3 regions of the Mesorhizobium sp. BR1-1-13 genome follow, and region 2 is predicted to be linked to each of the others. Evidence: predicted binding sites of a transcription regulator. Region 2 holds the regulator's gene; each other region holds the start of a gene.

Region 1 (9,591 bases), on a different contig from region 2:
GGAGAGCGATGCCCTGACATCCTCGGACAGGCCCATCGCCTTCGACACTTCGCGCAGCGCCGAGCGGCCGCGATAGCTGATGACGGCGGCGGCCAGCGCGGTGCGCTTGGAGCTGTATTTCTCGTAGATATATTGGATGACCGTCTCGCGCTTTTCATGCTCGAAATCGACGTCGATGTCGGGCGGCTCGTTTCTCTCCTCGGAAATGAAGCGTTCGAACAGCGTATCGATCCGATCCGGCCCGACCTCGGTGATGCCGATGCAGAAGCAGACGACTGAATTGGCGGCCGAACCGCGTCCCTGGCAGAGAATGTCCTGGCTGCGGGCGAATGTGACGATGTCGTGGACGGTCAGGAAATAACGGGCATAGTTCAGGCGCTCGATGAGGGCGAGCTCTTCCTCGATGCGCTTCGTCACCGATTGCGGCACGCCCGAGGGATAGCGCCTGGCCGCCCCCTCCCGTGCCAGCCTTTCCAGCTCCGCCTGCGGGCCGAGGCCCGATTGCGTCGGCTCGTCGGGGTAATTGTACTGAAGGTCGCTGAGCGAGAAGGTCAATTCCTGCGCGAAGCGCAGCGTCTCGGCCAGCGCGTCGGGATGCCTGCGGAACAGGCGCGCCATCTCCAGCGGCGGCTTCAGATGACGTTCGGCATTCGCCGTGAGTTCCAGCCCGACCTCCGAAACGGGAATGTTGAGGCGGATCGCGGTCAGCACGTCCTGCAGCGGGCGGCGTTCGGCCGTGTGGTAGAGAACGTCGTTGGTCGCCATCAAGGGCAGGCCGGCACTCTCGGCCAGCGCCGCCGCCTGCTCGATCCTGAAGCGGTCGTTTCCCGCATAGTCGGGCGAAACGCCAAGCCGCAGGCTTTCGCCGAAACGGTGCTTGAGCTCGCCAAGCAGGGCCAGTGTGCCCTCGGCCCCCGTCGTCAGGTCGGGCAGGACCGCCAGCGACATCAGATCGCCCCATTCCAGAAGGTCGCTGCGCCTCAAAAGGGTCGCGCCCTTTTCGGTCTCCTCGCGCAGATTGGCTTGCGTGAGCATGCGGCACAGATGCCCCCAGCCCTTGCGGTTCTGCGGATAGGCGAGAATATCAGGCGTGCCGTCGCAGAAAACCAGCCGGCAGCCGGGGTGGTAGGCAAACGTCTCGACCTTGGCCTGCTGCCAGGCGCGCACCACGCCCGCCACCGTGTTGCGGTCGGCGAGCCCGATCGCGGAGAACCCCATGAGCTTGGCCGCGACCACCAGCTCTTCCGGCTTGGAGGCGCCGCGCAGGAAGGAGAAATTCGACTGGATGCCGAATTCCGCATAGGGAATGGCGGTCAGCGCGTTCATGCGAAGACCCCGTGCAGGAACCAGCGCGGCGGGATTTCAGAGCCGCCATAGAGACCTTGCCGGTAGAGCCAGTAGCGGCGGCCGTCGGCATCCTCGATGCGGAAATAGTCACGTGTCGACGCCGCCTCGTCGCTCGAAAATTCACGCCACCATTCCGGCGCGATGCGTTCGGGCCCTTCTGCCCGGGTGACCCGGTAGAGCGCGCGCCGCCAGCGGAAATTCAGCGGCGGTCCCTCGGGCATTTCGGTGGCCGGCACCTCGATCGGCTCGGGCGAGCGGAAAAGCCGGATCGGCCGCTCCGGCGGGAAGATGGTCATCGGCGCCTCAATCCTGTCCGGTTTCTTCGGCGGCGTGGTGCGGCGCGGGGTTTCCGTGAAGGGGATGGTGACGACGGCACGCTCGGGCAGATGGCTTTCCACGGCGACCGGCTTGAGAACCGCTCCCTCGCCGAGCCGGGCGCGGATGCGGTCGGCGAACAGCGCGATATCGGCGCCGTCGTCGGTCGTTTCGCCTGTCAGGTCGGCCTGCGGCATGTCGAAGGCCGCCGCCGCCAGCACCGAGAGCCGCACCAGGTCGAAGCCATAGCCGGCATCGATATGCTGCTCGAGGGCGGCCAGCCGCTCATGGAACAATTTCTGGATCAGCCGGGGTTCGCGCATCGGCCGCGACGTGCCGAGCGCGATGCGGCTGACGGCGCCGTCGACGCGGAACAAGAGCAGCGCCAGGCTTCTCGCGCCTTCGCCGCGCCGCTCGAGGTCGATCTTCAGGGTCGTCGCCAGCATGCCCACCAGCCGTTCTATGTCCTCTGTCAGCGTGACGGGCTCGGCCAAATGGCGTTCGACCGAAAGCGGCGCGACGGGCAGGCGCGGCGACACCGCTTCGTCGAGACGGCCGAGCGCCTGGTCGAGGCGCAAGAGCAGGGAGGCGCCGAAGCGGCGGGCGAGCGGCGCGCGCGGCGCGGCCAGGACCGCGCCCGCCGTGCGCAGGCCCACGCTTTCCAGGCTGGCGCGGGTTTCCGGCGCGATACGCAGCGCCGCCAACGGCAAGGGCGCCAGAAGCGCTTCCTCCTCGCCGCCGGCAACGATGCGGTCGCCGCAGAACCGCGCCGCCGCCCAGGCGGCGCCGGGCGTCGCGGCAAGCCCGGCGCGGACGTCGAAGCCCTGATGGAAGAAGCGCGACAGGATCTCGTCCAGCATGGTGCGTTCGCCGCCGAAAAGATGGGTGCAGCCGGTGACGTCGAGGAACAGGCCGTCGGTCCCGTCGAGCGCCACCAGCGGGGTATAGCGGTCGCACCAGTCGGCAAGGCCTTCGAGCAGGCGCCGGTCGGCTTCGGCATCGGCCTCCATTATGTCGATCGACGGATGCATGGCGCGCGCATCGGCGATGCCCATGCCGGGCTTCAGATGCAGCGCCTCAGCCCGCTCGTCGAGGGCTAAGATGCGCTGCGCGTTGCTGTCGCGATGGCTGATCACCAGCGGCCGGTGATCCGACGGCCGGGAACGCCAGGACCGCCCCAGGCGCTGCCGCAGGATCCGTTCGGCCGCGAGATAGGGAAACCACAGGGACAGGATTCTTTGCTCGTTCTTCCCCGGCCCTTCTTTCCCCAATCCTTCTTTCATCGAATATGCGTTCATCGGGGTTCCACTCCAATATGAATTGTCCTGGCAGGGCCGTGCGGCTCTTGCCGATGCTGATGGTGAAGGCGGGGCGGCCGATCGAGCCGGCAAGCGGCCCGGCCACCGTGTCGCGCGGCCCTGCCGGCGCCGCCGAGACGATGAGGCGGACGGGCGCCGCCGTCGGTTCGGGTTCGGCCGCCTGCCGCAGCAGGAAGACCGGTCGGCCGGCGCTCTGCGCGCGGGCGTGCAGCCGGCGCGTCGCGGTCAGGTCCAGCCGCTGCGGATTGCCGCGGACTTCAAGGATGACGGCGGCGAGCGCCGTCATGCGGGCCGCCTCCTCGGCGACCCACAGCGCATCGGCGAGCCGTGGCGCCTCGGAAAACAGCAATTGCTCCGGCTCGATGCCGAAGGCGGCGTGGAGGCCCCGGGCATAGGGAAAGCCCGCCTCGCGAAAAACCTCCTGGGTGCCGATCCACAGCACCGGCGATCGCGGCCCTTGCTTGAGGATCAGGCTGGGCTTGAGGATCAGGCTGGCGAGCGACAGGGCGAAGCCGGCGACGGCGCCGGCATCGCGGGTCTCGACGCCATGGATTTCGCTCAAGGCCGCTTTCGGCAGGCCGCCGCCCAAATTGCCGCCCCAATCGCCACCGAGGGCGGCATCGAGACGGCCGATGCCGGTGCGCAGGAAAGCATCCGGCCTGGCCACGGCGATGCCGCGCCGGACCACGGTGCGGTCCGCGTCGGCCATGCCGGCGCCGGAAGCCGCGCCGGCCGGCGCCTGCAGGCGCTCGGGCAGCGTTCCCTCGATTTTCGAGATCTGGCGGCGCAGGGCAAAAACAGTCTCCCGCGCCACGGCGGTCATCGCCATGACGGTCAGCTTCCACTCACAATTGTTCCTGTTATGTTCCTATTGATTCCAGAGGCGACCCGAAGAGTCAAGCAGACTCATGGGGAATTTATTCCTCTTCAATAAGAAGGTTCAACGCGAGTCGGCAAAGCCGGTCAGCGCCGCAAGCCATGCGAAACGGCTCCCCGGCGCCGTAAGCAATTCCCCGGGGTTGGCCGCCGCGTCATTTGCCGATTGTGGCGCGAAAGCCTATATGCCGGGATCAAAGGACAAAGCATGGCCCGCATCTACAAGACCCGCATTTGGCACGACCAGCTTTCGCCGTCGATGGACGAGATAGAGTTCCTGGCGCTAGAGGCCTACGCCCATCTGCCCGAGGATTTTCGCAAGCTGACCGGCGAGATCGTCATCCAGATCGCCGAATTCCCCACCGACGAGATCATGGACGACCTGTCGCTGGAAACCCCCTTCGACCTGCTCGGCCTGTTCGAGGGACGCGGCATTGCCGAGCGCTGGAACCCGCAGACCGGCGAAGGCCCGAACCGCATCACGCTCTACCGCCGCGCCATCCTCGACTACTGGGCCGAGAACGAGGAGACCTTGGGCGACATCGTCACCCATGTGCTCATCCACGAGATCGGCCACCATTTTGGCCTGTCGGACGACGATATGGAGAAGATCGAAGAGGCAGCCGAGTAGGCCCCTTCAGCGCTTTCGCCTACCAGTCGCTGAGCTTGGTGTCCGGCCCGTATTCCTGGCCCTCGACATCCTTCACCACGGCCTGGCCGCAGCGCATGGTCTTGGTCTTCTTGTCGTAGGCGTAGGTGGGCGAGCCGAACAGGTGCCAGCCCTTGTTCAGCGCCGCCGTCACCTTGTGACAGAAGCTGGCGTCGTCCGGAGCGGTGAGAAAGCGGTAGAGTTTCATCATTCAATTCCTGTCGTCAGTCCATCGCCCGCGATCGGCAATCCAACACGGCACATCATGCGCCGACGGCCGCCGTCTTCGCCAGCAGTTTTTCGGCCTGCGCAAGGTGCAGCCGTTCGACCATCCTTCCCTCCAGCGCAATCACGTTCTTGCCGGTGTTTTCCGGAAGCGCAAAGGCCTGCTTCACTGCGCGGGCCTTGGCCACCGCCTCCGCCGATGGCGCAAAGGCGCGGTTCGCCGCCTCGATCTGGGCGGGATGGATGAGCGTCTTGCCGTCGAAGCCCATGGCGGCCGCTTCCGTGCATTCGCGGCTGAAAGCATCGAGCGCGCGAAAATCGTTGAAGACCCCGTCGACGATATCGAGGTCGCCGGCACGCGCCGCCAGCACCATCTGCATCAGCCACGGCAGGAGATAACGCCGGTCCGGCGTCGCCAGAATGCCGGTGTCCTTGGTCAGGTCATTCGTTCCGGCAACGAAACAATCAAGCCGTGAGGCAGGATCGCGGCCAAGTTCGGCGATGGCGCCGACATTGAGCACGGCCTTGGGTGTCTCGATCATCGCCCATAGTTTCACGCTGTCGGGAACGGAATTGTCGTCGAGCACGTCACCGGCCTCGAGCACGTCGCGGGGCGTGTCGACCTTGGCCAGCAGGATGCCGTCCGGCTCCGCCTTGGCCGCCGCCAGCAGGTCGGCGCCACCCCATTCACTCGAGAGCGCATTGATGCGCACCACCATCTCGCAGCGCCGGCCACTATGGTTGGTATCAGGACGACTGCTGAAGATGCCGGCCAGTCTTTCGCGCGCCACGGCCTTGTCGGCCGGGGCGACGGCATCCTCCAGGTCGATGATGACGGTGTCGCAGACAAGCTGCGCCATCTTGGCCAGCGCCTTGTCGTTCGAGGCGGGGACATAGAGCACCGAGCGGCGCGGGCGGTAGGGATCGGTCGTCATGCCAAATCTATGCCGCCTGCCGCGGGTTGAGGCAAGGGAGCAGGCGGCATCGCGCGGCGCTCTACCGGCGCTACCGACATGGGGCTCGGCATCGTGCTGGCCCTCCTGAAAGCGCAGGATGGCACGATCAGGCCGGTTGACTCCGAGCGCGGCACGCGCTTCGAGATTGTTTTGCCGGTCGCGTAAGGACGCCGGCAGCGATCGGAGAAAAAAGTGCGCTACGACATTGTCATCATCGGCGGAGCCATCGTCGGCTCCTCGATCGCCTATTATCTGCGCGAGGAGGGCTTTTCCGGCAGGATCGCGCTGGTCGAGCGCGACCCGCAATTTTCCCATGCGGCGACGACGCTATCCATGGCCTCGATCCGCCAGCAATTCTCGATTCCGGAAAACATCCGCCTGTCGCAATTCACGCTGAAACTGTTCCGTCGGCTGAAGGAAGAATTCGGCGCCGACGCCGACATCGGTTTTCGCGAGGGCGGCTATCTTATTCTCGCCGGCGAGGCCGGGCTGCCGATCCTCAGGGCCAACCACGAGGCACAGCTTGCCGAAGGCGCCGACATTTTGCTGGAGGACGCCGAACAGCTCGTGCGCCGTTTCCCTTGGCTGTCGGCCGAGGGCATCACCGCCGGCGCCTATGGCCGCAGCGGCGAGGGCTGGTTCGACGCGCATGCCATGCTGACGCTGTTCCGCAAGGCGTTGCGGGAGAAGAAGATCGACTTCATCAACGCTTCGGTCACCGGCATCGAGCGGCAGGGTGCCCGCGTTACCGGCGTCAGCCTCGACAATGGCGAACGGCTCGAGGCGGGCATCCTCATCAATGCCGCAGGGCCGAATGCCGGTAAGGTCGCCGCACTCGCCGGGCTGGCGCTGCCGGTCGAGCCGCGCAAGCGCAACGTGTTCGTCTTCGAGGCGCGTGAGAAATATTCCGACATGCCGCTGCTGGTCGATCCCTCCGGCATCTATGTCAGGCCGGAAGGCTCGGTCTATCTCACCGGCGGCGCCGAGCCGGAAGAGGGCGACGGCCCGGCCGATGCCGCCGATTTCGACGTCGACTGGCCGCTGTTCGAAGAGGTGATCTGGCCGGTGCTGGCGACCCGCATCCCGGCCTTCGAGGCAATCAAGCCGACGCGCGCCTGGGCCGGTCATTACGACTACAACACGCTCGACCAGAACGCGGTGATCGGCCCGCATCCCGAAGTCGGCAATTTCCTCTTCGCCAACGGCTTTTCCGGCCACGGCCTGCAGCAGGCGCCCGCCGTCGGCAAGGCGCTGGCCGAGCTGATCGTCCATGGCGGCTACCGCACGGTCGATTGCTCGCCCTTTGGCTACGAACGCGTGGCCGAGGGGCGGGCGTTCCGCGAATTGAATGTGATTTGAGGCGAGTTTAGGGTCCTCTTTGACGCTGACATCAAGGGGGGTCTGCACCGCCACCAGTCGGCTAACCCGCCACTCGGCTTCCCGCACCCAAATACGCCTGTAGCCAGCTCAGCACGCGTCCCCAGCCCTCGGCATGTTCGGCTGCCGCTTCGCTCAGTCCGGCAAAGCCGCCATGGCAGATGGTGAGGCGCGTGCCCGCGGCGGTTGGTTCCAGCAGCCAGGCGACCGTCGTTTGCCGGCGGCCAAGCGTCGGATGATCCCAGGCATAGGCCCTTGTCTGCACGATCCGGCGCGGCACCTCGATATCGAGGAATTCCCCGTTGGCCGGCAGCTCGCTGCCGTCGGCTCCACGGACCGTGACAGTCCATCGGCCGCCGGCGCGAAGGTCTGCCGACCATTTTACCATCCGACAGGTGTCGGCGGATCCCCACCATTGTTCGACCTCGTCGGTGATCAGCGCGCGGAAAACGCGCTCGGCCGGCGCGCCGATCTCGGCCTGGGCCATCACGGTCTCGCCATTGGTCATGCTCTGCACGGCTGACGTTGGCATTGGGGCAAGCAACATCGATGCCTCCGGAGGATTATTTCGGCTCGGAAACAATTTTTCAGCCTTTCGACGCCGGCCGCGATAGGCCCCGCCCGGTTTCGAGCAGGCTTTTCAGGCTCGACAGGACGAGCGGCCAGCCCTTGCCGACATGCTCCAGCAGCTTGTGCGGGCCGTCGGCCGCGTGGGTGACGGCTAGCTTCATCATGTCGCCCTCCTGCTCGATGACGAAGGTGCAGGTGGTGTAGCCATCGGCCTTCACGTCCGGCATGAACTCATTGCGCCATTTGATCACCAGGCGCCTTGGCGGATCGATCTCAAGAATCTCGCCGCTATCGGTCACTCGGCCGTCGGCATAGACCATCTTCCACGCCGAGCCCTTTCTCCAGTCGCTCTGCATGCGGGCGCCGAGAAAATATTGCTCGTGAAATTCCGGATCGGTCAGCGCTTCCCAAAGCGTCTCGGGCGTGGTGCGGATGTAGGTCACATAAACGAAGGCATTGCTCATCAGTCTTCCCTTTCGAGGCGTCTCTTCAGATCGCTGAGGGCGGAGAGCCGCCCCCGCTCGAATTTGCCGATCCAGCGCTCGGCGATCTCGTTGATCGGAACCGGGTTGAGGTAGTGCTCCTTCTCGCGCCCCTTGCGGATGGTGGTGACGAGGTTTGCCTCCTCTAGGATCGCCAGGTGCTTGGTCACCGCCTGGCGCGTCATATCCATCTCAGCGCACAGCCCGTTCAGCGTCTGCCCGTTCCTGGCATGGAGGCTGTCCAGCAATTGCCGGCGGGTCGGGTCGGCCAAAGCGCGAAAGACGGCGTCCATGCTCATGGCTTTAATATGCAACCATTTGGTTGCATGTCAAGCGCGACATGTCATGCCAACGGCTGCTGGATCCGGCCACAGGGGAAAAAATGTCAGCGCGTGCGGGAGAACCAGAAGGCGTCGGCCATGCGCATCATGCCGATGCGTTCGTAGAAGCCGACGGCGTCGGGCACGGAAACCAGGCTGATGGCGACGGACGGGCCGAGCTGCCGCCGCGCCTCGTCCATCAGTCCCTTGCCGATGCCGAGCCCCTGCGCCGATCCGGAAACGGCGAGATCGGAGATGTAGCAGACCCAGGAGAAGTCCGTCACGGCCCTGATGACGCCGACCAGCGGCTTGCCTTCGATGTCCAGCCGCGCGGTCAGCACCAGATTGGCGCCCGACAGCATCGCCCGCAGCCTGTCGGCATCATCGACGGGACGGATCTCGCCAAGGCCGGAGTCCACCAGCACGCGGCGGAATTCGGCGACGTCGAGCGCGGGTTCGCGGGCATAGAGGATTTTTTCAGCCATCACAGCCAGACTGCACCATCGGGCCGCGAATTCGAAGCCGTTTGTGCGACACCCGTGCCGACGCGCGCGAACACCTGCCTTTTATTTGTCGCCGGCTTTGTGTAAACCGGGCGCCAGCAATCCCCCGCAATGCCAGGAAGACGGGCAAAGACCATGGAAAAATTCACCAAGCTCACCGGCGTCGCCGCGCCCATGCCGATCGTCAATGTCGACACCGACATGATCATCCCCAAGGATTATCTCAAGACGATCAAGCGCACCGGGCTCGGCAGCGGCCTGTTCGCCGAGATGCGCTACAGGGACGACGGTTCGGAGAATCCGGATTTCGTGCTCAACAAGCCGGCCTACCGCAAGGCGCAGATCCTTGTCGCCGGCGACAATTTCGGCTGCGGCTCCTCGCGCGAGCACGCGCCGTGGGCGCTGCTCGATTTCGGCATACGCTGTGTCATCTCGACCTCTTTCGCCGACATCTTCTACAACAACTGCTTCAAGAACGGCGTGCTGCCCATAACCGTCAGCCCCGAGGATCTCGACAAGCTGATGGACGACGCTTCGCGCGGCTCCAACGCCACTTTGTCGATCGACCTCGAGGCCAAGGAGATTCGCGGGCCCGACGGCGGCGTGGTCAAGTTCGACCTCGATGACTTCAAGCGCCATTGCCTGCTGAACG
Region 2 (9,591 bases):
TTCCAGCTTTGCCGTGGCTTCCTGGGTCTTGCCGCCCAGTTCCCGTCTTGTCGCAGCTTCGGTCATTGCAAACTCCTTCTTGTTTCCTCATGCCGGCAAAGGCAAATTCTGCAAAGCGACACGTCGAAGTCACCGAATGCGCGTATTTCGCGACCGCATTTTAGGGGGTGCGTGCCAGATTGGGCCAAGGCCCAATGTTGCACTGCGAAACGCGCCTTTCAATGCCAATCTTCTTGGGCCAGATCGCTCCTAATCGATTTGATCCGCGATGCGCGCCAGGCTCTCCTCGCGACCAAGTACGGCGAGAACGTCGAACACGCCGGGCGAGGTGCTCTTGCCGGTCAAGGCGGCGCGCAAGGGCTGGGCGACGGCGCCGAGCTTGTGGCCGCCGGCCGTCGCATAGTCGCGGATCGCGGCTTCAGCCGAGGCCGCCGTCCAGTCGCCTGAAACCGCCTTGAGGGCGTCGTGAGCGCCACGCAGAACCTTGCGCGCATCGTCATTGAGCAGCAGGGCTGCCTTCTCGTCGATCGGCAACGGCCGCGCGACAAACAGGAAGGCTGCGCCGTCGACAAGCTCGACCAGCGTCTTGGCGCGCTCCTTCAGCCCCGGCAACGCTGCCAGCAACTGCGCCCTGTTCCTGTCGTCGAGGCGTGCGGCCATCGCCGGGCCGCCCTCGAGATAGGGCAGGGTGGCGATGAAGATGTCGAACAGCTCGGCATCGTCCATGCGGCGCATATGGACGCCGTTCAGCGCCTCGAGCTTGGCGAAATCGAAGCGGGCGGCGCCCTTGTTCACGTCGCCGATGTCGAACCAGGCGATCATGTCCTGGATCGACATGATCTCGTCGTCGCCGTGGCTCCAGCCGAGCCGAGCCAGATAGTTCAGCAGCGCTTCGGGCAGGTAGCCCATGGCGCGGTAGGCCTCCACGCCCAGCGCGCCGTGCCGCTTCGACAGCTTGGCGCCGTCGGCGCCGTGGATCAGCGGTATGTGCGACATTGAAGGCACATCCCAGCCCATGGCGTTGTAGATCACGGTCTGGCGGGCGGCATTGGTCAGGTGGTCGTCGCCGCGGATGATGTGGGTGACGCCCATGTCGTGGTCGTCGACGACGACGGCATGCATGTAGGTCGGATTGCCATCCGAGCGCAGGATGATGAAGTCGTCCAGATCCTTGTTGGGAAAGCGCACGTCGCCCTGGACACGGTCATGCACCACCGTCTCGCCCTTGGTCGGCGCCTTGATGCGGATCGCGCCCTTGACGCCAGGAGGCGCCTGCGAAGGGTCGCGGTCACGCCAGCTTCCGTCATAGCGCGGCGGCAGGCCCTTGGCCCTGGCCGCCTCGCGCATTGCCTCAAGCTCGGCAGGAGTCTCGTAGCTGTAATAGGCCTTGCCCATGCGCACCAGCTCCTCGGCCACCTCGCGATGGCGCGGCGCGCGCTCGAACTGCGAGACGGCCTCGCCGTCCCAGCCAAGACCGAGCCAGGAAAGGCCGTCCAGGATGGCGGCCGTTGCCGCATCGGTGGAGCGCTCGCGGTCGGTGTCCTCGATGCGCAGCAGCATAGTACCGCCGGTGTGCCTGGCGTAGAGCCAGTTGAAGAGCGCCGTACGCGCGCCGCCAATGTGCAGGTAGCCGGTGGGCGAGGGGGCAAAACGGGTGACAACCTTGTCGGACATACAACTCTCGGGAAACGTCTGGAGCGAGGTGCGGATCACGCGCACTTTCGCGCGTCGCGCGTTCATGTAGCATAGGGTGTCGAGGGCGCAAGGGGCAGACCCGATGGCTGGAGCGGGCCGGGGCGCGGAGGAAGGCGAGGACGTCGTTACCGGCGTCAGCGAACGCTCTCTCTTTGTCATGCCCGCGCCGGCCTCATTGCCGCTGGCGCCGTCGCCCTTACAGCAGCCCGGCAAGTCGATGCCGCCGGATGTTTCCGCGCCGCCTGGCGTCCCTGCTGTCCGCGCGGCCTCGCGCCTGCGCCGGGAGTTCGGTCGTGCTTCATGGCCTCGCCTGCGCAACGGCGTGGCCAGAGCCGCCGAGCTCGAACTCGATCGGGGCATAGCCTTCCTGCTCGTCCCGGTGTTCCTGGCGTGCGGATCGATTGCCTATTTTTCGTTGGCGGCGGAGCCGGGCTTTGCCAAGCCCGTCGCGGTCGCGATCCTGATGGCACTGTGCGCGCTCGTTTCGCGCTCATGGCCGAAAACGCACCTGTGCTTCATGGCGGCGCTGTTGTGCGCGCTCGGCATGCTCGCCGGCAAAGTCGAGACTTGGCGGGCGGGAACGCGGATGCTGGGCTCGGAAATCTCCACGCAAGTGACCGGCCGCGTCGTTTCGGTCGACCAGATGGAGACCGGCCGCATCCGGCTGACCATCGACGTGACATCGACCGCGCGGCCGAAACTGCGCTACGCGCCGGAGCGCGTTCGCCTTTCGGCGCGCAAGGTGCCGGCTGAAGTGACCGCCGGGTCCCTCGTGACCGGCTATGCCAGGCTGTTGCCGCCAACCGGACCGGTGCGGCCGGACAGCTATGACTTTTCCTTCGACAGCTACTTCGCCGGCATCGGCGCCAGCGGCTTCTTTCTCGGCAACCCCAAAATCGTCTCGGCCGATGACAGGCCGCTGTTGGCTGGCCTTTCAGCCGCGATCGAGAGCGCTCGCGAAACCATTGCCGACCATATCAGAGGCAGCATCGGCGGCGCCGAGGGCGAGATCGCCGCGGCGCTGATCGTGGGTGTGCGTGCAGGTATTCCCGACGAGATCAACGAAGCGATGCGACGCACCGGCATCTATCACATCATTTCCATCTCCGGGCTGCACATGGCGCTGGTCGCCGGCACAGTCATGGGTCTGCTGCGCGGCGGCTTCGCCTTGTTCCCGAACTTCTCTTCCCGTCGGCCGGTCAAGAAATACGCGGCCGCAGCCGCCCTTTTCTCGATCGCTGCCTATCTCGTCATTTCAGGCGTCGTCGTTGCCGCCGAACGGAGTTTCATCATGCTGGCGGTGATGCTGATCGCCGTGCTGTTCGATCGTGCGGCACTCACCATGCGCAACCTGGCGATTTCGGCGATCGCCGTCATCGTGGTGTCGCCGCACGAGGTGGTAGGGCCGAGCTTCCAGATGTCGTTCGCCGCCACCGCGGCCCTGGTCGGCGCCTATGCCGGCTGGTCGGATCGCAAAGCCGACAAAGCGCGGACCCCGCCGCCGCAACGGACCTTGCCCGGCCTCCTGACGCGAAAACTGCTGCTGGCGACAGGTGGGCTGGCAATGACCTCGATCATCGCGGGAAGCGCCACGGCGCTTTTCGCCATCTGGCATTTCCAGCGCGTGTCGCCGCTCAGCCTGTTCGCCAATCTTGCAGTCATGCCGATCGTTTCCGTCGTGATGTTTCTTGCGGTTGCCAGTGCGCTGCTGATGCCGTTCGGGTTCGATGGACCATCGCTTTATCTGATGGGCAAGGGACTGACCGCGATGATCGCCATATCGGGATGGATCTCGCAACGCTCGCCGGTCGACGCGGTCGGGTTGATTTCGCAGCAATCCGTTCTTCTGGTGGCGATCGCCCTGGTCATCGCGACGATGGCCACGACATGGCTGCGGCTGGCGGCACTTCCCTTCGCGCTCGCCGGCCTGTTGACCGTCTCGGACACGCGCACGCCGGACGTGCTGATTTCGGAGGATGCCCGCTTGGTGGCGCTGCCGATCGGCGGCGGCGAGCTCGCGATCAACCGGGCGCGCCCGAACGAATTCACGGTCGACAACTGGAAACGCGCGCTGAAATCCGAAACCATCGTTGCGCCGGAGCTGTTCGGCAGCGGAGACGGACAGTTCGACATCTTCGATCCCGCGCAACTTCCGGCGGGAGCGCCTTTCTATTGTTTCACCGGCCTGTGCATGGCCCGGCATCCCTCCGGGGCGATCATTGCGCAGGTGGAGGATCGCAAGGATGCCTGGAGGGCCTGCGCCTATGCGGATCTGATCGTCATCAACGACCCCGGGGGCTACGACCCCTGCCACAATCCGCTGGTTCTCGTCATCACCAAGCGGCAGCTCGCTCGCAAGGGAAGTGCCGCCGTATTCTTCGACCAGCAATCGGCGACGGCACCGGCCCAGGTCAGCTTTGCCGTCGACAGGCCATATCGGCCCTGGCACGAACAGCGAAAATTTTCACGTGAGGCAAGGGGACTGCCGCCTTACCGTAAACCCGAAAAGCCCACCGCCGAACCCGCTCAGTAGCGCCTGATCAGTCCGACCAGCTTGCCTTGCACCTTGACCCTGTCCGGTCCGAAAATACGTGTTTCATAGGCCGGATTGGCGGCCTCAAGCGCAATCGAGGCGCCCTTGCGACGGAAGCGCTTCAGCGTCGCTTCCTCCTCGTCGACCAGGGCCACGACAATCTCGCCGGGACTTGCGGTGTCGGCGTTGCGGATGATGACCGTATCGCCGTCGAAGATGCCGGCCTCGATCATCGAATCGCCCTTGACCTCCAGCGCATAGTGCTCGCCGCCCATGATCATGTCCGGCGGCACCGAAATGGAATGCGTCTGATGTTGGATAGCGTCGATCGGCACGCCCGCAGCGATACGGCCCATGACCGGGATCGACACCGCTGAAACCGCGTCGTCGTCATTGCCGGCAGCGGGCAGACGCGAAGACGTCGCCGGCTTGATCTGCCGGCTAGGGCTGCCCTGTCCGAGGCTGCCCTGGATGACGCTCGGGGAGAACTTCTTTGCCGCGTTAAGACCCGGCGCGATCGAGTCCGGCAGGCGCAGCACCTCCAGTGCGCGCGCCCGGTTGGGCAGGCGGCGAATAAAGCCGCGCTCCTCCAACGCTGTGATCAGCCGATGAATTCCCGACTTGGAGGCGAGGTCCAGCGCTTCCTTCATCTCGTCGAAGGACGGCGGAATGCCGCTTTCCTTCAGCCGTTCATGGATGAACATCAAGAGTTCATGTTGCTTGCGCGTGAGCATGGCGGCCCCCAAAGGCATTGCACGAAGGGTCTGGAACCAGAATCAGAAAACAAACCCAGAACAAACACTATCTGTTCCAGTTGTGTTCCGCAACCATTTAAAGTTTAATGAATTTGTTAAGGCGGCGGAAACGAAACGCCCTCCCGCAGCCAGCATCCTGCCAACGCGATCCGTCGTCAATGCGCTCTCAGGCTCTTTGAAACTATTTTGGTTAATGGCCTGTGGCCCGGCCGATCTCCACTCTTGGTACAAGCCTGAAAACTGTGTGACCGGCAGGTGCCGGCTGCCTTTCGGGGCGGATCAAAATCTCCGCGGCTCGTGAACGAAACGAAACCAAAATGCCAACTTCCTGCCGGAAAGTGGCCAGACATCACCGGACGCGACGGGCTGCGTTCGTTCGCTCCTTGCTTCCCGTTCGCTTGACTAAACCGTATAATAATGTACGGTTTTCGAAGAGGAACACCAATGACCACGCCGAAGCAGGCCGCGCGACGCGAACGGATAGAGGAGGCCGCCTATGCGGTGCTCCGGGAAACCGGCTACAAAAGCGCCTCCCTGCTTGCCATCGCCAAGCGGGCATCGGCCTCGAACGAAACCCTTTACAACTGGTACGGCAACAAGCAGGTCCTGTTTCGATCCTTGATCGAAGCCAATGCGGGAGAAGCAAGGAAGCTGCTGGAGGACGCTCTTCACCAAGCGCGCGATCCACTCGAAACCCTGAATTCGCTCGGGCCAGTCCTGCTGACCCTTGTGACGGGCGACAAGGCGGTGGCGCTCAATCGCGCCGCAGCCGGCGACGTCAACGATACAGGCACGCTGGGCCAATCGATCGCGCAATTCGGCCGCAATACCATAATGCCGCTTGTCGGCGACCTGCTTCGAACCGCAAGTCGGGCCGGCCTGATCGCCTGTGACGATCCTGTCGAAGCCGCCGACATCTACATCAGTCTTTTGATCGGCGATCTCCAGGTTCGCCGGATCGTCGGGGTGCTCGAGGAGTTGCCTCGGCCGGAAATCGAGCAAAGATCGAACCGGGCGTTCACCCTGTTCTTGCGCCTCTATGCGGCCAGCCCTTGCCCCGGCGGCAAAACAGCCGGCCCGTTTCCGGGGCGCTCTTCTCACCGAGGAACATCGTGACCATGAGCAAAATTCCCGATCTCGCAGCGATCGAGGCAATGGACACCGCGGATCCGCTGCGTGCCATGCGTGACCGCTTCACCTTGCCTCAAGGGGTGATCTATCTCGACGGCAATTCGCTGGGCGCCGCTTCCCCCGCCGTGTTCGGCGAGCTGCAGAAGGCCGCCACGCAGGAGTGGGCGCAGGATCTGATCCGCGCCTGGAACACCGCCGGCTGGTTCGACATGCCGGTCGAACTCGGCGACCAGCTCGGGCGCCTGATCGGGGCCGCCGCCGGCCAGACGGTGGTCTGCGATACCACCTCGATCAACATCTACAAGGTGCTGCATGCGGCACTCGGGATGCGGCCGGACAGGTCGGTCGTCGTCGCCGAGGGGGACAGCTTTCCGACCGATCTCTATATGGCCGAGGGCGTTGCCTCGACACGGCCGGGCACGGTGCTGCGGCTCGAGGGTGTCGATGCGCCGTCCATAGAAGAACTGATCGACGAGCGGGTTGCGGTCATCCTGGTCAACCACGTCAACTACAAATCCGGGCAGCTGCGCGACATGGTCGCGCTGACGCGCAGGGCGCATGAAGCCGGCGCGCTGATCGTCTGGGATCTCTGCCATACCGCCGGCGCCTTGCTCGTCGAGCTCGACCGTTCGAACGCCGATTTCGCCGTCGGCTGCACCTACAAATATCTCAATGGCGGCCCGGGTGCCCCGGCCTTCATTTACGCGGCCGAGCGCCACCATGGCGATGTCCGCCAGCCGCTCAGCGGCTGGTGGGGCCATGCGCGGCCATTCGCCTTCGAACAGGGTTTTGCTGCCGGCACCGGCATTCGCCGGTTTCTCTGCGGCACGCAGCCTGTGCTGTCGATGCGCGCGCTCAAAGGGGCGCTCGATGTCTGGAACGACGTCGACATGGCAGAGGTGCGCAGGAAGAGCATCGCATTGACCGATCTGTTCATCCAGCTCGTCGAGGCAAAATGCGGCGCCTACGGCCTCGAACTCGAAAGTCCGCGCGACGGCAATGAGCGCGGCAGCCAGGTGTCGTTCCTCCACCGGCACGGCTATCAGGTGATGCGGGCCTTGATCGAGCGCGGCGTGATCGGCGATTTTCGCGCGCCATCCACGATTCGCTTCGGCTTCACGCCGCTTTATGTCGGCTATGTCGATGTCTGGCAGGCGGTCGAGGTGCTGGAAGACATTTTGCGCACGGACGCCTGGCAGGAGGCGCGTTTCGCCGTCAAGGCGGCGGTGACTTAAGAGCCCGTCGCTCAGAAAAGCGCAGCGTTTTCGAGATAACGATCTGCACTCGGCAAAGCTACGTCAGAGCCGGGTACGAACCTTCCACAGCTCCGGGAATAGTTCGACCTCCAGCATCTTCTTCAGGTAGGACGCGCCTGATGTGCCGCCGGTGCCGCGCTTCATGCCGATGATGCGCTCGACCGTGGTGACGTGGTTGAAGCGCCAGCGGCGGAAATAATCCTCGAAGTCGACCAGCTTCTCGGCGAGTTCGTAGAACATCCAGTAGCGTTGCGGGTCGCGGTAGATGGTCTGCCAGGCGACAAGGACCTCTTCGTTCTCGGTCCGCGCTTCGCGCCAGTCCGTACGCCTTGCGTCGCCACCGATGTCGAAGCCGTTGCGGGCGAGCAGCAGCAGCGCCTCGTCGTAGAGCGACGGTTGCGCCAGGATCGCCTCCAGTTTCTCGCTGAGGTCTGGCCGGTGCTTGTGCGGTCCAAGCATTGCGAGATTGCGGTTGCCGGCCATGAACTCGATGGCACGGTACTGCCACGACTGGAAGCCCGAGGACTGGCCAAGCGCGTCCCGGAACTCGGTGTATTCGCTGGGCGTCATCGTGCGCAGCACGTCCCAGGCATTGTTGAGCTGCTCGAAGATGCGCGCGACACGCGAAAGCATCTTGAAGCTCGGTTCGAGACGGTCTGCGCGGATGGAGCGGATTGCGGCGCCGATTTCGTGCAGCGCGAGCTTCATCCAGAGTTCCGACGTCTGGTGCTGGATGATGAACAGCATCTCGTCATGGGCTGACGAAAGCGGCTCCTGCGCCTCGAGCACCTTTTCCAGATGCAGATAGTCGCTGTAGGACATGCGCTCCTTGAACGACATTTCCGCGCCCTCGGTGGAAGGGTCGTAGGGCTTGCTCAATTGATCTTCTCCGCGCGCAGCCGGAAGCGCTGGATCTTGCCGGTCTGCGTCTTGGGCAAAGCGGCGATGAATTTTACCGAGCGCGGGTATTTGTAGGGCGCGATCGTCGCCTTGACATGGTCCTGCAGGCGCTTGACGGTCATTGCGTCCGGCGCCACGCCTTGCACGAGCACCACATGCGCCTCGACGATCTGGCCGCGCTCGGCATCCTCGGCGCCGACCACCGCGCATTCGGCGACATCGGCATGCGCCAGCAGCGCCGCTTCGACCTCTGGGCCGGCGATGTTGTAGCCGGCACTGACAATCATGTCGTCGGAGCGCGCGGCGAAGTGGAAGAAACCGTCCTCGTCCTGCCAGAACGTGTCGCCGGTGAGGTTCCACCCGTCGCGGACATAGTCGCTCTGCCTGGCATCGGCCATGTAGCGGCAGCCGGTCGGTCCCCGCACCGCGAGCCTGCCTGCGGTGCCGCGCGGCACTTCACGCATTTCGTCGTCGACGATGCGCGCCTGATAGCCGCCAACGGCCTTGCCGGTGGAAGCGGGCTTCATGTCGTCGAAACGGTTGGAAATGAAAATATGGAGCATTTCCGTGGCGCCGATGCCGTCGAGGATCGGCTTGCCGGTCTTTTCAGTCCATTCCTCGAAGACCGGCGCGGGCAAGGTCTCGCCGGCTGAAACCGCGACCCGCAGCGACGATAAATCGGCCCCTTCGTCCATGGCCTTGAGCATTGCGCGATAGGCGGTGGGCGCGGTGAAGGAGATCGTCGCTTTGTAGGTTTCGATGATTTGGACCATGTTGGGCGGCGTGGCCTGTTCCAGCAGCGTCGCCGCGGCGCCGAAACGCAGCGGGAAGATGGCGAGCCCGCCAAGGCCGAAGGTGAAGGCCAGCGGCGGCGAGCCGACGAAGATGTCGTCGGGCGTCACCTGCAGGATCTCGCGGGCGTAGGCGTCGGCGATGATCAGGAGGTCGCGGTGAAAATGCATCGTCGCCTTCGGCACGCCCGTGGTGCCTGAGGTGAAGCCGAGCAGGGCGACGTCGTCACGCCCGGTCTCGACGGCGGTGAAGGTGACCGGCTTGTCGAGGGCGGCGCGATCGATTTCGGCGTCGTGGTTGGCGGTGCCGTCGAAGCCGATGACCTGCTTGAGGAACGCGCTGTCCTTGGCGCAGGCGGTCATCTCGTCCATCAGCCTGGTGTCGCACAGCGCTGTGGTGATTTCGGCCTTGTCGACGATCTTGGCGAGTTCGCCGGCGCGCAGCATCGGCATCGTGTTGACCACGACGGCGCCGACCTTGGTGGCGGCCAGCCAGCAGGCCACCATTGCGGGGTTGTTGGCCGAGCGGA
Region 3 (9,591 bases), on a different contig from region 2:
TCGACTGCACCGTCATCGGCATGCCGGTCATGCCCAGCATCTGCTCGAGCCGCGAAATGGCATCGCGCGGCGTGTTGGCGTGAATGGTGGCCATCGATCCTTCGTGGCCGGTGTTCATGGCCTGAAGCATATCGAAGGCCTCCTCGCCGCGGCACTCGCCGAGGATGACGCGATCGGGCCGCATGCGCAGCGCGTTTTTGACAAGATCGCGTTGCTTGAGTTCGCCATGGCCTTCGATGTTGGCCGGCCGGGTTTCCATGCGCGCGACATGCGGCTGCTGCAACTGAAGCTCCGCCGCGTCCTCTATGGTGATCAGCCGCTCGTCCTCGGGAATGAAGGCCGACAGGGCGTTGAGCATGGTCGTCTTGCCGGTGCCGGTGCCGCCCGAAATGATCGTCGTCTTGCGGGCATGCACTGCCGCAGCAAGCACTTCGGCCATGTTCTGGGTGATGGCGCCGAATTCGACCAGCCGGTGCAGGCCGAGCTTGTTCTTGGAAAATTTGCGGATCGACACCAGCGGCCCGTCGACCGCCACCGGACGGATGGCGGCGTTGAAACGCGAGCCATCCAGCATGCGGGCGTCGACCATCGGCTGCGATTCGTCGACGCGGCGGCCGACTGCGGCAACGATTTTGTTTATGATTCTAAGCAGATGCGCCTCATCCTTGAACGGGATGTGGACCTGCTGCAGCTTGCCCTTCTTTTCGACGAAGCAGTTCTGATGGCCGTTGATCAGTATGTCGTTGATATCGGGGTCCTTGAGCAGCGGCTCGAGCGGGCCGAGCCCGACCATCTCGTCGACGATGTCGTCGACCAGGGCATCGAGTTCGACGGTGTTGATCGCCATCCGCTCTTCGCGCGTCTTTTCCGACACGAAATCATGCACCTGCCGGCGCATCTCGTCCCTGGGCAGCCGCTCCAGCGCGACAAGATTGATCTCTTCGAGCAGCAACCGGTGGATGCGCACGCGCGCATCGAGCACCTTGTTGGCGCTCTTGCCCGGCACGGCTTCGACTTTCGCCGGCAAGACCTTCCGGCTCGTCGGGATGACGACCGCGTGGTGCGCAACCGCCGTCGGCTCGGCGGAGCGCTGCGGACGCGCATCGCGGTTCTGCAAGGTGGAAAAGCGGCTGCTCATCCGGCCTTCCTCTTCAAAAGGCTCTTGCCGAAGCCGAACAGCGATTTCGATTTGCCCGGCGCCGTCGCCACTTCATCCGGAAGGATGATCTTCTTCAGGTCGTTGACGACGTTGGCATTGGCATCGATCTCGTGCAGCGGCACGCCGCGATCGACAGCCTCGCGCACCAGCCGGTAATTGTTGGCGATGCCGCCGACGAAATGCTCGCCGAGGATTTCCTGGACATCCGCCTGCTTGATGCCGCTGTCGAACATCTTCTGCTCGAAACGGTTGACGATGACGTTCGGCTTCACTTCCTTGCCCGCGGTCTCGTAGACCGCCTGGATCAGCCGTTGCGTGTGGCGCAGGCACGGCACCGTCATTTCGGCGACGATGTAGAGCTTGTTTGAGCCGAGCAGCACCGTCTCCGTCCACGGAAACCAGGTGCGAGGCATGTCGATGACGACATTGTCGAAATAGGCCGAGACGAGGTCCAGCATCCGCACCACGACATCGGTCTTGAACGAGCGCATCTCCGCCGGCTGCGTCGGTGCGGCCAGAACACAAAGTCCGCTGGCATGCTTCGACAGCATCACGTCGAGCAATTGCCTGTCGAGACGCTCCGGCTGGTTCTCGATTTCGGTGATGTCGAAACGCGGCTCCAGGTCGAGATATTCGGCGCAGGCGCCCTGCTGGAAATTGAGGTCGACCACGCAGGTCGAGGCGCCGCGCGTCACTGAATGATGCAGTTGGAACGCGGTCTGCAAAGCCAGCGTGGTGGTGCCGACGCCGCCTGCCGCGGGCATGAAGGTGTAGATTTGCGACTCGGTGTTTTCCTCGCGCCCCGGCCCCTGCAGCGCACGCACCACCGAACGTACGAGATCGGCCGTGGTGATCGGCTTGACCAGGAAATCCGCGACCTTGAGCTGCACGAGGATGCGCGCGGCGGCGGCGTTGAACTCCTGGGTGACGACTACGACCGGCGCCTTGCCTTCCAGACGACGCATAACGCGTTGCAGCGCATCGATCTCCTCAAGCTTCGCCGCATCCATATCGACGATGATCGCGCCGAGATCGGCCTCCTGGACCTCGCCGCGAAGTTCGGTGATGTTCTTTTCCACCGTCGAGAGCTGGATGATCTCCGAGGCGGCAAATGCCGTCCGCGTGTCCTGCACGAAGGTTCTGTCCGTCGATATGAGCAGGATTTTCCTGGTCTTGATGCCGTTTGCCATTTCTTCTCAGCCTGTGATCCCGGATCAATTGTCGGCGCTTGCTTGCGATGCCTTGGCGCTGGCCGCCTGCTCGGCGGTGGCGGGTTCCGTGCTGCCGCGCTGGGCAGGCACGAGAAGCCTGGTGTTCTGGACGCCGTATTTCCAGGGATCGACCATCTGCATGACGGTGTTGGCGGCCTGGGCTTCCCCGACGCCGCTCGTCACGCCTTCGCTGCGCATATAGTCGTCGCTCGTGCAGCCGGCGGTGAAGCCGGCAAGCAGCAAGGCGACGCTCGAGCTCAAGACCATACGCATGGCTTCAGTCCTTCGGCAGGTCGAGAAAATGCCCGACTTTGGTGGCGGGAGCGGCACGCGCGGCGCTGCCATCAGCCAGCGCCAGCGCGCGATTGGTGTCCGACGCCCTCACCTCCTCGGTATTGTTGAGGAAATAATCGACATTGCTGGCAGGCTGCGTGCCATCGGTCGGCTCGGCCATTTTCTTCGATGGATCCACCGGCTTGACCAGGTAAGGCGTGACGATGATCACCAGGTCCGTCTCTCGCCGCTGGTAGGATTTCGACGAGAACAGGGGCCCGAGCACAGGCATCTTGCCGAGGCCCGGTATGCGCGAGGTGGTGATGTCGTTCTGCGACTGCAGCAGCCCCGCGATCATGAAGCTCTGGCCGTTCTTTAGGTCGACCGACGTCCTGGCGCGGCGCACGATGAAGCCGGGCACCGAGATGCTGCCGATATTGTAGGAAGCCGACGCGTCGATCGAGGAGACTTCCGGCGCGATATCGAGGCTGACCAGCCCGTCCTTCAGAACCGTGGGCGTGAAATCCAGGCTGACGCCGTACTTCTTGTAGCTGACGGAAATCTTGCCGTTGTCTTCGGAAACCGGGATCGGAAACTCGCCGCCGGCCAGGAAGCTCGCCGTCTCGCCGGACCGGGCGATCAGGTTCGGCTCGGCCAGCCGACGAGCCAGGCCACGCTCTTCCAGTGCCTTGATGGCGATGTCGATGGAAACGCCGTTCGACAGAAGCCTGCCGATGATCTCGCCGGTCCCCGCCGGCTCAATGGTGCCGGGAGCAATCGTAACGTCGCGTCCGCCCATGCCATAAGCGAAATTGGCGCTGTATTTGGCGCCGAGGTCCTGTCCGGCCTGACGGTTGATCTCGACGAAGCGGACATTGAGCTGGACCTGCTGCGAGGACGAGATGTTGACCGAATTGATCACCTCCTCATTGCCGGAGAAGCGGGTGGCGATCTTGTTTGCCTTTTCGGCGGCGACCGCGTCATCCGCCTCGCCCGACAGCACGACACGGCCATTGGCGGAGCCGACCTTGATTTTGGCGTCCGGCACGCTGGCGCGGATGGTGTCGGCCAACTGGTCGGTATCGAGCGTCACTTCGATGTCTACGGTGCCGACGAGCTGCTTGTTCTCGTTGAACAGGGCGATGCCGGTGGTGCCGAGATTGTTGCCCAGCACATAGAAGGATTTGTCGGTCAGCGGGTTGACGTTGGCGATCTCCGGATCGCCGATGACGATCTGGTAGAAGGCAGCACTGGTCATGATCGTCTTGGGCTTGCCCTTGGCGACCTTGATCGAGGCGTTCTTGGTCGCCGAGACATAGACGATGTCATTGTCCGCCCTGGCCGGGCCGGCGAAGATGCCGGCCGCCGCCATCGTCACCGCCATCGCCACGGCCCGCGCGACGTGCAACCGGCCTGCCACTCGATATTGAAGTTGCCTGAACATTGTTCCCGTCCCGTCCGGTCCCCACCGGTCCTGCTCTGGTCCCACTCAGGAACCTGATATTCCTATTTCTGGTCCCGCGCAGGAACCTGATATTCCTCGGCCGTCGTTCCACGTGTCACGATGACCGTCTTGAATTTCGGCTGCTCCGGCTCCTTTGCCATGGCGTCGAACAGCGAGCCGGCTGCGGCTTGCGCCTTGCCCGCCACCGATCCGCCAAAGGAGGAGATGGTGGTGACACCGTTCTTGCCGTCGCCACCTTCGCTGGCGGAGCGAAGCGACAGCGACAGCGTGCCGACCGTGCGGGCCAGCGCCACTTTCTGCGCGCCTTCGGTGGTCACCTCGATGGTTATGGAATTGGCCACCTGCGGGGTCGTTTGGCGCTCGTCGGCGCCCTGCCCGACGCTCAGCACCTTCGCGTCGGCAACGACGATCTCGGAGGTGATGGTCGAGCCGGCGGCGCCTTGCGCATTCTTGGCCACTTCCTGGATTTCGCCGGCATCGCGCGTCAGCACGACATCGACCCGATCGCCTGGCGTGACGAAGCCGCCGACGCCCGCGATCTCGTCGGTGCGGATGGTGACCGCCCGCATCCCGGGCGTCAGCATGTTGGAGAGCGTGGCGCGGCCATTCGGGCCGGACAGCTTGGTCAGCAGCACCGGTTCGTTGACTTCGATCGGCGACAGCACCACGCGGCTGCCGTCCCCGAGCAGTCCATCGATGGTGGCGAAGGCGCCCTGCGGCAGCGAATCCTGCGGCCACGGGATTTCGTTGAGTTTCGCGCGGTCGAGATCCATCCCGTACCGCAACGGTGCATTCGCCACCACGATTGTCTTGAATTCAACCCTGGGTGCGGCCGGAGCGGTGATCGACGCGGTTTTCTCCTCGGCGTCGGCCCTGGCCTGGCGCTTGACCCAGAAATCGGCGGCAAAGATCGAAATCGCGCCGAAAACGGCGGCGATGCCGATCATCGTTATGGCCTTGCCCCTCACGCCCAAACCCCTGATGCCCGTAGTTTCTTGTTATGTTGGCTCACGCTAGGCGGCATTGTTAAAGAATCAGGAATCTTCTCGCTGGCTATCCGCCCGATTTCCGCCGGCTTGGTTATCGAATGGTTTTAGGATAAGAGGGGGTTAATCCCCGAACGTAACAGGAACCTCCGTCGCTTGGCGCTGAAAAGCGTGGCAGTATCAGCGGGTGATTCGCAGCTTGGGCTCTATGGCAGGCATGGACGACAACAACGATCTTTTCGGCAATCTGGAGAAGCAGCCGCAACCGGTTCGCACACCGGCGCGTCCGGCCGATCCGCTGGTGCAGGCGGCAGCCAAGCGTCCGGCGGCCGCGTCTCGTGATGGCTCAGAGGGCTACAGCGCCGCCGATATCGAGGTGCTCGAAGGCCTGGAGCCGGTGCGGCGCCGTCCGGGCATGTATATTGGCGGCACCGACGACAAGGCCATGCACCATCTGTTCGCCGAGGTCATCGACAACTCGATGGACGAGGCAGTTGCCGGCCATGCCACATTCATCGATGTCGAGCTTTCGGCTGACGGCTTTCTCACCGTGACCGACAATGGCCGCGGCATTCCCGTCGATCCGCATCCGAAATTCAAGAAGCCGGCGCTCGAAGTGATCATGACGACGCTGCATTCGGGCGGTAAGTTCGATAGCAAGGTCTATGAAACCTCGGGCGGCCTGCACGGCGTCGGCGTCTCCGTGGTCAACGCGCTGTCGGATCATCTCGAAGTCGAAGTCGCGCGCGGACGGCAACTTTACCGGCAGCGCTTCTCGCGCGGCATTCCGGTCAGCGGCCTCGAGCATCTTGGCGAAGTTCACAACCGGCGCGGCACCAGGACCCGTTTCCACCCCGACGAGCAGATCTTCGGCAAGGGCGCCGCGTTCGAGCCGGCGCGGCTCTACCGCATGACGCGCTCGAAGGCCTATCTCTTCGGCGGCGTCGAAATCCGCTGGACCTGCGATCCCTCGCTGATCAAGGAAAAGGACACCACTCCGGCCAAGGCTGAATTCCATTTTCCCGGCGGCCTCAAGGACTATCTGAAAGCGTCGCTCGGCGACGAATTCCAGGTGACGCGCGAAATCTTCGCCGGCAAGAGCGACAGGCAAGGCGGCCATGGCTCGCTGGAATGGGCAGTGACCTGGTTCGGCGGTGACGGCTTCATCAACTCCTACTGCAACACCATCCCGACCGGCGAAGGCGGCACCCACGAGGCCGGCTTCCGCAACGTCTTGACGCGCGGCCTGCGCGCCTATGCCGACCTCGTCGGCAACAAGCGCGCCTCGATCGTCACGTCGGAAGACGTCATGATCTCGGCGGCGGGCATGCTGTCGGTGTTCATACGCGAGCCTGAATTCGTCGGCCAGACCAAGGACAGGCTGGCGACCATCGAGGCGATGCGCATCGTCGAGACGGCGATCCGCGACCCGTTCGACCATTGGCTGGCCGACAATCCGCAGGAAGCCTCGAAGCTGCTCGAATGGGTGATCGCGCGCGCCGACGAGCGGGTACGACGCCGCCAGGAAAAGGAAGTGTCGCGCAAGAGCGCGGTGCGCAAGCTGCGCCTGCCGGGCAAGCTTGCCGATTGCACGCAGAATGCGGCCGCCGGCGCCGAACTCTTCATCGTCGAAGGCGATTCGGCCGGCGGCTCTGCCAAGCAGGCGCGCGACCGCGCCAGCCAGGCGGTGCTGCCGTTGCGCGGCAAGATTCTCAACGTCGCCAGTGCCGGCAACGACAAGCTGGCCGCCAACCAGCAGATTTCCGACCTGATCCAGGCGCTTGGTTGCGGCACGCGGTCGAAATACCGCGACGAGGATCTTCGCTACGACCGCGTCATCATCATGACCGACGCCGACGTCGACGGCGCTCACATCGCCTCGCTGCTGATCACCTTCTTCTACCAGGAGATGCCGAATCTGGTTCGCGGCGGACATCTCTATCTGGCGGTGCCGCCGCTCTACTCGATCCGGCAGGGCGGCAAGGTCGCCTATGCGCGTGACGACGCGCACAAGGACGAATTGCTGCGCACCGAGTTCACCGGGCGCGGCAAGGTCGAGATCGGTCGCTTCAAGGGCCTGGGCGAAATGATGGCCGCGCAGCTCAAGGAGACAACCATGGATCCGAGGAAGCGTACGCTGCTCCGCGTCGATGTGATCGATGCCGAGGCCGCTACCAAGGACGCGGTCGATGCGCTGATGGGCACCAAGCCGGAGGCTCGTTTCCGGTTCATTCAGGAACGCGCCGAATTCGCGGAAACGGAAGTGCTGGATATCTGAGCGCAGGCCGGCCGATCAAGGCTTGCGGAGACGCGCGTGTGAGCTGGCAACGGCTGAAAGGCTATTTCGAAGCGGGTCTTGCCGGGCTGACGCAGCCGACCCGGTCGGACTGGGTCTTCGCCTTGCGTACGGTCTCGGCCGGCCTGATCGCGCTTATGGTCGCCTACGCCCTCAAGCTCGATCACCCGCAATGGGCGATGATGACGGTGTTCATCGTTGCCCAGCCGGTCGCAGGCATGGTGTTGGCGAAAGGCTTTTATCGGTTGCTCGGCACGCTGGCGGGCGGTGTTGCCGCAATTGCCATCACCACTGTCTTCGGCACGAATCCCTGGGTGCTGGTGACGGTGCTTGCCCTATGGATCGGCATTTGCACCTTCGTGTCGTCGCTGCTGCGCAACCCGGAAGCCTACGGGGCGGCGCTGGCCGGCTACACCGCCATGATCATCAGCCTGCCGGCGTTTGGCCAGCCGCATCTCGTTGTCGACCTCGCGGTCGCGCGCTGTGCCGAGATCGTGCTCGGCATTCTCTGCGCCGGCCTGACCAGCCGGCTGATCCTGCCCAAATTGGCCAGCGAGGCCATCATCTCGCGGCTGAAGCGCTGCATTCTCGACCTTGCCACCTATGCCGGCGGCGCCTTTTCCGGCGGCGACACGGCAATGCTTTCCGGCCTGCATCGGAAGCTGGTCGCCGACACCCAGACGCTCGCCGAGATGCGCGCCTATGCCAGGCTGGAGGCCCCGAGCTTCGCGCCGCGCGCCCATCCGGTCCGGCGCACCATTGGACAACTGCTTTCAGCCCTGTCCGCGGCCCGCGCGCTGCATTCACACGCCGCACCGAAGAACGCGGCGCTCATTCCGATGCGCTCGGAGCTGCAAGCCCTCGTCACTGAATTGGCAGCGACGCCGGGCGCACTCGACGACACGGCGCCCTGGCTGGCACGGCTCGACGCGATCGGCGCCAAAGCGACGCAAATGCCCGGCGCCTTGGCCGACCAGGACGGCGACAGGGTCGGCACCGTCACCCGGCTCACCATCGCCGCCGATTTCGCCGAAGCGCTGAAGCAGGCGCTGCGCGGTCTCGATGCCTTGCGTGCGCCCGTTACGCGGCCTTCACGCGAACGCAGGCCCCCGGCGCTGGTGGTGCATCGCGACTATCACGGGGCGAGCCGCAACGCGGTCCGCGCGGCACTTGCAACGCTGCTGGTCGCCGCTTTCTGGCTGACGACGAGATGGTCGGAAGCCGCCGGCACGGTCATTCTGGTTGCCGTCGTGTCGAGCTTGTTTGCCGCCCGCCCCGATCCGGTGCGGGTAGCCTGGGGCTTCTTCGAGGGAACACTGTTGGCCCTGCCCTTTGCCTTTCTCGTCGGCGAGATCGCGCTTCCCGTTTTTCCTGGTTTCGGCTGGTTCATGCTGTTCGTCGTACCGATCCTGGTGCCGGCGGCGCTCGCCATGGCCAATCCCCGCTATGTCGGCGTGGCGACGGCCTTCGCCATCAATTTTCTTGCTTTCCTCAGCCCGCACCAGGCGATGACCTACGATCCCGGCCCGTTCTTCGCCGGCTCGGCCTCGATCCTGGTCGGCATCCTTTTGGCAATCGGCGTCTTCATCGTCGTGCTGCCCGCCGACCCATGGCTCGCAGCGCACCGCATCGTGCGGGCCATGCGCGAGGATCTGGCGCGGCTTTGCCTGCACGAGCGCGTGCCGCGGCGTTCAGCCTTCGAGAGCCTCGCCTATGACCGCATCAACCAGCTGATGCCGCTGGTGCAGACCAGCGGCAGGAAGGGTGAAGCGGTTCTGGGCGGCAGTGTCGCCGCCGTCACCGTCGGTCTGGAGATCCTGCGGCTGCGCGCTGCCGGGCAAAGCTCCGCGATCCCGTCCGAAACCGCGCTTTCGATTGCCAACTTCCTCAAGGGATTGGCGCGCGAACTGCTTTTTCGCCAGCCCGGCGATCCGCAGACATCGACCGTCGCCGTCGCCCGGCAATATGCGGCGGGCATCGCTCAGCGCAACGGCGCCGGCGACATGCTCCAGATCGCGGCATCGCTGCGCATCATCGCTGCGGCCATGGAGGATTTTCCTGAATTCTTCGCCCGGCAGCGAAGCTAGGCCCGTTCGCCGATCCTATGCGGCGGCGATAGCCAGCGCGTGTCCGCGCGCGTTTTCGCGCAGTGCGTCGAGATGGATCGAGCGGACCAGCCCGGCGAGCTCGCCCTGAGTGGC

Evidence for each region. Region 2 encodes LexA, which represses DNA repair genes until DNA is damaged. Its sites were predicted from a motif close to TGTTCNNNNTGTGTTCNG; they were not measured.
Region 1: LB533_RS02640 (ImuA family protein) is a predicted target of LexA. The motif match lies at 3,834-3,851, and genes of this name have one in related genera.
Region 3: parE (DNA topoisomerase IV subunit B) is a predicted target of LexA. The motif match lies at 5,225-5,242, and genes of this name have one in related genera.

What each region holds. Positions count from the first base shown of each region.
Region 1 covers NZ_JAIUIH010000001.1:527,598-537,188, forward strand. Annotated here, with positions in the region: gene LB533_RS02630 (error-prone DNA polymerase) at 1-1,326, opposite strand, end outside; gene LB533_RS02635 (DUF6504 family protein) at 1,323-2,798, opposite strand; gene LB533_RS02640 (ImuA family protein) at 2,740-3,810, opposite strand; gene LB533_RS02645 (metallopeptidase family protein) at 4,066-4,488, shown strand; gene LB533_RS02650 (DUF1737 domain-containing protein) at 4,508-4,714, opposite strand; gene LB533_RS02655 (HpcH/HpaI aldolase/citrate lyase family protein) at 4,770-5,666, opposite strand; gene LB533_RS02665 (NAD(P)/FAD-dependent oxidoreductase) at 5,880-7,046, shown strand; gene LB533_RS02670 (SRPBCC domain-containing protein) at 7,108-7,611, opposite strand; gene LB533_RS02675 (SRPBCC family protein) at 7,652-8,098, opposite strand; gene LB533_RS02680 (ArsR/SmtB family transcription factor) at 8,098-8,409, opposite strand; gene LB533_RS02685 (GNAT family N-acetyltransferase) at 8,502-8,921, opposite strand; gene leuD (3-isopropylmalate dehydratase small subunit) at 9,075-9,591, shown strand, end outside.
Region 2 covers NZ_JAIUIH010000010.1:99,405-108,995, reverse strand. Annotated here, with positions in the region: gene gltA (citrate synthase) at 1-66, opposite strand, end outside; gene gltX (glutamate--tRNA ligase) at 250-1,674, opposite strand; gene LB533_RS22005 (ComEC/Rec2 family competence protein) at 1,778-4,228, shown strand; gene lexA (transcriptional repressor LexA) at 4,222-4,962, opposite strand; gene LB533_RS21995 (TetR/AcrR family transcriptional regulator) at 5,428-6,099, shown strand; gene kynU (kynureninase) at 6,102-7,349, shown strand; gene kynA (tryptophan 2,3-dioxygenase) at 7,413-8,249, opposite strand; gene LB533_RS21980 (AMP-binding protein) at 8,246-9,591, opposite strand, start outside.
Region 3 covers NZ_JAIUIH010000004.1:85,905-95,495, forward strand. Annotated here, with positions in the region: gene LB533_RS11145 (CpaF family protein) at 1-1,138, opposite strand, end outside; gene LB533_RS11150 (CpaE family protein) at 1,135-2,349, opposite strand; gene LB533_RS11155 (hypothetical protein) at 2,374-2,643, opposite strand; gene LB533_RS11160 (type II and III secretion system protein family protein) at 2,648-4,087, opposite strand; gene cpaB (Flp pilus assembly protein CpaB) at 4,150-5,076, opposite strand; gene parE (DNA topoisomerase IV subunit B) at 5,312-7,372, shown strand; gene LB533_RS11175 (FUSC family protein) at 7,411-9,477, shown strand; gene LB533_RS11180 (DUF2336 domain-containing protein) at 9,493-9,591, opposite strand, start outside.